Regions from separate parts of the Caballeronia sp. LZ065 genome, predicted to be linked through region 2. Evidence: predicted binding sites of a transcription regulator. Region 2 holds the regulator's gene; each other region holds the start of a gene.
The links. Region 2 encodes HrcA, which represses chaperone genes, less so after heat shock. Its sites were predicted from a motif close to TTAGCACTCNNNNNNNNNGAGTGCTAA; they were not measured.

Region 1 (2,266 bases), 1.9 Mb from region 2:
CCAGCGACTTGCCGTCTTCGACGGTGATGACGCCTTCCTTGCCGACCTTGTCCATGGCTTCAGCGATACGGTCGCCGATGGAGGTGTCGCTGTTTGCCGAGATCGAGCCGACTTGCGCGATTTCCTTGTTGGTCGTGCAGGGCTTGCTGATCTTGCGCAGTTCTTCGATGGCGGCAGCAACGGCCTTGTCGATACCACGCTTCAGGTCCATCGGGTTCATGCCCGATGCAACGTACTTCATGCCTTCACGGACGATGGATTGCGCCAGGACCGTTGCGGTCGTGGTGCCGTCGCCGGCGTTGTCGCTGGTCTTGGAAGCCACTTCCTTGACCATTTGCGCGCCCATGTTCTGGAGCTTGTCCTTCAGCTCGATTTCCTTCGCGACCGAGACACCGTCCTTGGTGACCGTCGGGCCGCCGAACGAACGCTCGAGCACGACATTGCGACCCTTCGGGCCCAGCGTGACCTTGACCGCGTTGGCCAGGATGTTCACACCTTCGACCATCTTGGCGCGTGCGGAATCGCCAAAAATAACTTCTTTAGCTGCCATATCCAGACTCCTTGATTCGATTCAGATTTCCGGCTTCGCCACGCGCGCCCGGAGGGCTGCGGCCAGGAGCGAAACCGGATGTGCGGGAAGGATGCTTACTTGACCAGGACGGCCATGATGTCTTCTTCGCGCATGACGAGCAGTTCCTGCCCGTCGACCTTGACGGTCTGGCCAGCGTACTTGCCGAACAGGATGCGGTCGCCGACCTTCACGTCGAGGGCGATTTGCGCGCCCTTGTCATCGCGCTTGCCCGGGCCGATGGCCAGGACTTCGCCTTGATCCGGCTTTTCTGCCGCGGCTTCCGGGATCACGATGCCCGATGCGGTCTTGGTTTCCTGATCCAGACGCTTGACGATGACGCGATCGTGCAAAGGACGAAGGTTCATACACACTCCTCTCTTGATTGAGACTGAAAACGCTGGAAAACCCGTCCTGCGAGGAAGATCTCGTGGGACGGCAAACTTGTTAGCACTCGCGTGCGGTGAGTGCCAATTATATGGACCGGATTTGACAATTTCAAGGATGGGGACAAGCGGGGAATCCCGTAGCAGCGAAATTTCCTTGAAACAGCCGACCAACTGGCCAGCGCCGCATGGATTCGTCTTGACCGAAGCAGCCGCAAAAAGGTTCACGCACCCTCGCGTTCCTCCTGCTACTCCACGGCACTATCTATGAGCCAGCCGACACCGATTGAAGCGATTAATGTCGATTGGAGAATTCTGATTTATCCGAATCAGGGTTTTTACCTAGAACGCTGAGAACTAGACTGCCTTCAACGACGAAGCAACAGCAAGCAACAGCAGCTACTTACTGCCGCATCGTTTCCCTAATCAAGATTCGGAGGTCGTCATGTTGAAGTCCATCGTTCCCGCCCTTGCCATCGCCGCCGTGCTGGCCGCTCCCGGTTTTGCCCAGGCCCGCGAAGACGGTCCCGTCACCCGTGCCCAGGTGCGTGCCGAACTGGTCCAGCTCGAGCACGCCGGCTATAACCCGGTCGGCGATCAAACCACCTATCCGGCCGACATCCAGGCTGCCGAAGCCCGGGTCGGCGCCAGCCAGGCCAGCGCCAGCGCTTACGGCGGCGCGGCCGAAGGCGCTTCTGCGGCGGGCCATGCGCATCGGCTGAACTTTTTGGATCGCATCGTGCGTCCGGAAGCCGCCAATCCGGTCGATTTCAATCGTCCGTAATCCTTCTGGCGAAGGCAGCAGCAGCCCACCCGGCCGCGCGCCGGGTTTTGCGCTTTCATCCACGATGAAGCCCGCGCACGCCGATTCATCACGCTGTCAGTCACGGACCGGACGATGGTTGCAGACCGCGTTTTTTCTTCGTCCAGTCCGACGGCACTACAATTTGTCTCTGCCGTTGACTCACACTCCGGATCCGCCGCTTTATGTCCATGCCGTCGTTGCGCTCCAGTCTCGTTCTCCTTGGTTTGATTGCCCTCACTGCTTGCGGGGGCCGCTCGGCCACCACGCCCAGTTATCAGCAGGAACTGTTCAACACCGGCGCGAGCCCATTCGCGCGCGACTATGACGCCACCGTCAACGAAACCTGCGAAGCCGCGCGCCGCGCGCTGCTGTCGCAAGGCTTCCTGACGACCATGGGTCAGCCCGACACCGTCGACGCCACCAAGAATTTCCAGCCGAGCGCCGAAACCCACGTCGTGGTGTCGTTCCACGTTGTCTGCACGCCGGGGGAAAACGCGACGAACCAGA
Region 2 (2,266 bases):
CTGCGGATACATGGGCAGGAGCAGGATGCGCTCCGCGCCTTCGAGCTTGAGCTGATTCAGCATGGCGCCGATTCCCGGGGTTCCGTAACGCATTGCATAGTCCACGATCACGCGATAGTCGTTCGCCGCGAACAGCCGCCGCAATCCTTCCACTTGCTTCTCGGTATGCACCCGCAACGGCGAGCCTTCCGGCATCCACACCTGCGCATACTTGCGGGCCGAGGCGCGCCCGCGCAGCGGCAGGATCAGCACGCGCAGGATGATTTGCCAGACCAGCGATGGAATCTCCACCACGCGCGGGTCCGAGAGGAACTGCGCCAGATACTTGCGCACGGCCCGCGGCGTGGGCGCGTCCGGCGTGCCGAGATTGATCAGCAGCACCGCGACGCGATGTGAAGCGCTGGGCTGCGAGGGCAACTCGAGGTCGAAACGCATAGTGGAGGCGGGCCGGAAGCGGTGTCTAAAAGGTGAGGACCATTATAGCGGCGGGTTTTCGGCCACGACATTGGCCGAATGGCCGAGTGGCGCCGCCCGTCGACACCCGTCAAGATGAGTGCAACGAGGACGTCACTGGTGACTGAGCGACATCGAGAGGAGCCGCGCGGTGATATCCACGATCGGGATCACGCGGTTGTACGCCATGCGCGTCGGGCCAATCACGCCGAGCGTGCCCACGATTTTCCCGTTCACTTCATACGGCGCGGTGACCACGCTCATTTCTTCGATCGGCACGAGAGTCGACTCGCCGCCAATGAAGATCTGCACGCCCTGCGCGTGGCTGGACACATCAAGCAGTTGCAGCAGCGAGGTCTTCTGGTCGAACAGGTCGAAGAGCTTGCGCATGCGCGCCATGTCGGAGGAGAGGTCGGCCACTTCGAGCAGGTTGCGCTCGCCGGAAATGAGCACGGTGTCCATCGGGTCCGTCTCGGCGGTGCTCGCCACCACGGCCGCCTGCATCAGCGTGGCCATGTCACCGCGCAGCTGGTCGATTTCCTCGCGCAGGCGGCGGCGCACCTCGTCAAAGGACAGGCCCGCGAAATGCGCGTTGATGTAGTTGGAGGCTTCGGTGAGCTGGGACGGCGAGTAATCGCGCTGCGTCGCCATCATGCGATTCTGCACGTCGCCCTCAGGCGTCACGATGATGAGCAGAATGCGTTTGTCCGACAGCCGCATGAACTCGATCTGCTTGAACATGTGGCTGCGGCGCGGCGTCAGTACGACGCCCGCGAACGAAGACAGGCTGGACAGCACGCTCGCCGCGGCCGCGACGATCTTCTGCGGTTCCTCGCCCTGCAACCGGGTCTTCACCGCGGTTGTCATCGCTTCGTCTTGCGGCGCTTCCACAGTCAGCATCGTGTCGACGAACAGGCGGTAACCGCGCGGTGTGGGAATGCGTCCCGCAGAGGTATGCGGACTCGCCACGAGGCCCAGGTCCTCGAGGTCGGACATCACATTGCGAATTGTGGCGGGGCTCAACTCCAGGCCGGAGTGCCGTGATAACGTGCGCGAACCGACCGGCTGACCTTCGGCGATGTAGCGCTCGATCAGCGTCTTGAGGAGGGTTTGTGCACGTGGGTCTAGCATGGCCGGATTTTAGCTCAACGACGCGGGTGGCGGCGCGCCGCGGCTCATGGGTAGAGTTGGGGGTGGTGTTGGCGTTCCACGATTGTCACGTTGCATCGCGTTGCATCGCATTCTTCGCCCGCTCCATTCTAGCGAGAAACAATGGGCGTGCCCGCGTCAGCTTCGCCCAGGCTCGTGGGAGCGCTTGCGAGCGCTCACGGCGCGGGCCCCACGGTTCTTTTCGCTCACTGACTATGGTGTAATGCCGGCATGGAAATCGGTCAATTCAAGACGGTCGCCCTCGTCGGGCGCCCCAATACGCCGGGCATCGAGCCGCCGCTGAGAGCGCTTGCCGACGTCCTCGCGCAGCAAGGCTTCGAAGTCGTGTTCGAGGCGGGCACCGCGAAGGAGGTCGGCGTGACCGAATTCCCGGCGCTCTCCATCGCCGAGATGGGCGCCCGCGCGGACGTCGCCATCGTGCTCGGCGGCGACGGCACGATGCTCGGCATCGGCCGGCAGCTCGCGCCGTACCGGACGCCGCTCATCGGCGTGAATCACGGGCGCCTCGGCTTCATCACGGACATCCCGCTCAAGGAAATGGGCGAGATCATTCCGCAAATGCTCGCCGGGCAGTTCGAGCGCGAGGAACGCACGCTGCTCGAAGCGCGCATCGTGCGAAACGACAAGCCCATCTATCACGCGC
Region 3 (2,266 bases), 170 kb from region 2:
GCGCCTGCGGGCGCCGTTACTTTTTGCTGCATTCCACGCAAGGTAAAAAGAAAAGGCCGGCCGTCTTGCGACGGCCGGCCTTGCAGTTTCTGCTCAAACCATAGTCAGGCGTTACGCATAGTCGTGCAGCGCGGAACGCATCTTCTTCATGGCGCTGGCCTCGATCTGGCGAATGCGCTCAGCCGAAACGCCGAACTCATCGGCCAGTTCATGCAGCGTCTTGCCGCCCGACCCGTCGTCCTGCACGTCGAGCCAGCGCGCCTCGATGATGCGGCGGCTGCGCTCGTCGAGCGACTCCAGCGCGTCGGCCAGGCCGTCGCTTTGCAGCTTGTCGAACTGGCGCGCGGCGATGACGTTGGTCGGCTCGTTGTGCGAGTCAGCCAGATAGGCGATGGGCGCGAAGGCTTCCTCGCCGTCGTCCACCTGGCCTTCGAGCGCGATGTCGCCGCCCGACAGACGCGTCTCCATCTCCGCGACTTCCTCGCGCTTCACGTTCAGTTCGCTTGCCAGGCCTTCGATTTCGTCCGGGGTGAATGCCGCATGGCTGGTCTTGTGGCTGCGAAGATTGAAGAACAGCTTGCGCTGTGCCTTGGTCGTCGCGACCTTGACCATGCGCCAGTTGCGCAGGATGTACTCGTGAATCTCGGCCTTGATCCAGTGCATGGCATACGACACCAGGCGCACGTTTTGCTCTGGGTCGAAACGCTTCACGGCTTTCATCAGACCGATGTTGCCTTCCTGGATCAGGTCCGCGTGCGGCAAGCCGTAGCCAAGATAGTTGCGGGCGATCGACACGACCAGCCGCAGGTGCGAAAGCACCAGCTGACGCGCAGCGTTCAGGTTGCCCTGTTCGCGGAATTCGGTGGCGTACTGACGTTCCTCTGCTTGCGACAGCATCGGAATACGGTTCACGGCTTGTATGTAGGAATCGATGTTGCCGATCTGGCCGGTCAGCATCGACGACTGTGCGTACGTCAGCGCGCCTGCCGATGCCTTGGCAGGTGCCGAGCTCAGTACATTCGGAAGGGTCATCGCATTGGACACGCTCATAAGCTCCTTATCAACATTCGCTGTCTGCCCGGGCCGTTCGTTGATGCCGGCCGCGGCAAGTCAAGCACGATATTAGCACTCTGGTTCAACGAGTGCTAAGTGTTAGAGGGGCGGGGGATGTGTGAGTTCCCACAAATGCTATCGAATTTGCGGGTTTAATAGGACAGACCGTTGCGCCGTAGATGGTCAGACTTACCGATGGGGGCGGTGATGTCGAATCTATTTCCAGTTTGAAGCTGTAAGACGAAAGAAAATTCAACGAAACGTGTAAGGCTTCAGCAAATCCTGCAATTGTTTTAAAACGTCTCTAGAATCCGCCAGACGACAACGTCTCGTGAATCCGCCTGTCATCGGAGCATATGGGGTGCCCATGCATAAAAAAAAGAGTTCCTGGCTGAGTCCGCTGTGCCGTCTGGTTGTCTGCGCCGCGTTCGGCCTGGCCTCGGCTGCCGCGCATGCTGACCGGTTCGGCGTGCAGTTTGCCGGCGGCGTTGCGGATCGCGACATCAAGAAAGCCGACCTCGGCCTGGTCTGGGATCCCGGCCTCACCTGGTGGGAAATCGGCGGCTTCCACTTCACGGTCGTCGGCGAGGGTCACGTGTCCTACTGGCACACCACCGAAGACAATGCCGTGCACCCGAACATCTGGGAGTTCGGCCTCACGCCGGTGCTGCGCTTCGTGAAGAGCTCGGGCTACTTCCGGCCGTTCATCGAGGCGGGCGTGGGGGTGCGGCTCCTGTCGCACACGCGCATCACGCAGGACTTCACCGTGTCCACCGCGTTCCAGTTCGCGGATATGGTCGGCGTCGGCATGATCTTCGGCGAGAAGCAGAACTATCAGGCCGGCTTCCGCTTCCAGCATCTCTCGAACGCCAGTATCAAAGAGCCGAATCCTGGTATAAATTTCAGCCAGCTCTATCTGCAATACAACTTCTGACGAGGCGCCGGTGCAACCGTTCCTCGACACAAGGGGACCGACAGATGCCGGCAAAAACCATTGAGGCCATCCGCGGCCTCGAGCGCGACCGCTTCCGGGCCATGGTCGAAGGCGATGGCCCGGCGCTCGACGCGCTGCTGGCTGAGAACGTCAGTTATGTCCACACCAACGGCAAGCGGGAAACGAAGCGCCAGTTCATCGACGCGATTACCGCGGGCCGGCGCCGGTATCGCCAGATCGAGATCCAGTCGCAGGATGTCTTCGCCGCCGGCCGTGATA

Region 1: a site for HrcA is predicted at 1,016-1,042, ahead of QCE63_RS12235 (co-chaperone GroES). Genes of this name have one in related genera too.
Region 3: a site for HrcA is predicted at 1,123-1,149, ahead of rpoH (RNA polymerase sigma factor RpoH). Genes of this name have one in related genera too.

What each region holds. Positions count from the first base shown of each region.
Region 1 is NZ_JARUXV010000001.1:2,658,428-2,660,693, forward strand. Features, by position in the region: gene groL (chaperonin GroEL) at 1-550, opposite strand, end outside; gene QCE63_RS12235 (co-chaperone GroES) at 646-936, opposite strand; gene QCE63_RS12240 (DUF4148 domain-containing protein) at 1,400-1,738, shown strand; gene QCE63_RS12245 (DUF2242 domain-containing protein) at 1,942-2,266, shown strand, end outside.
Region 2 is NZ_JARUXV010000001.1:727,237-729,502, reverse strand. Features, by position in the region: gene hemH (ferrochelatase) at 1-435, opposite strand, end outside; gene hrcA (heat-inducible transcriptional repressor HrcA) at 568-1,584, opposite strand; gene QCE63_RS03415 (NAD kinase) at 1,834-2,266, shown strand, end outside.
Region 3 is NZ_JARUXV010000001.1:559,548-561,813, forward strand. Features, by position in the region: gene rpoH (RNA polymerase sigma factor RpoH) at 112-1,044, opposite strand; gene QCE63_RS02665 (acyloxyacyl hydrolase) at 1,421-1,987, shown strand; gene QCE63_RS02670 (nuclear transport factor 2 family protein) at 2,032-2,266, shown strand, end outside.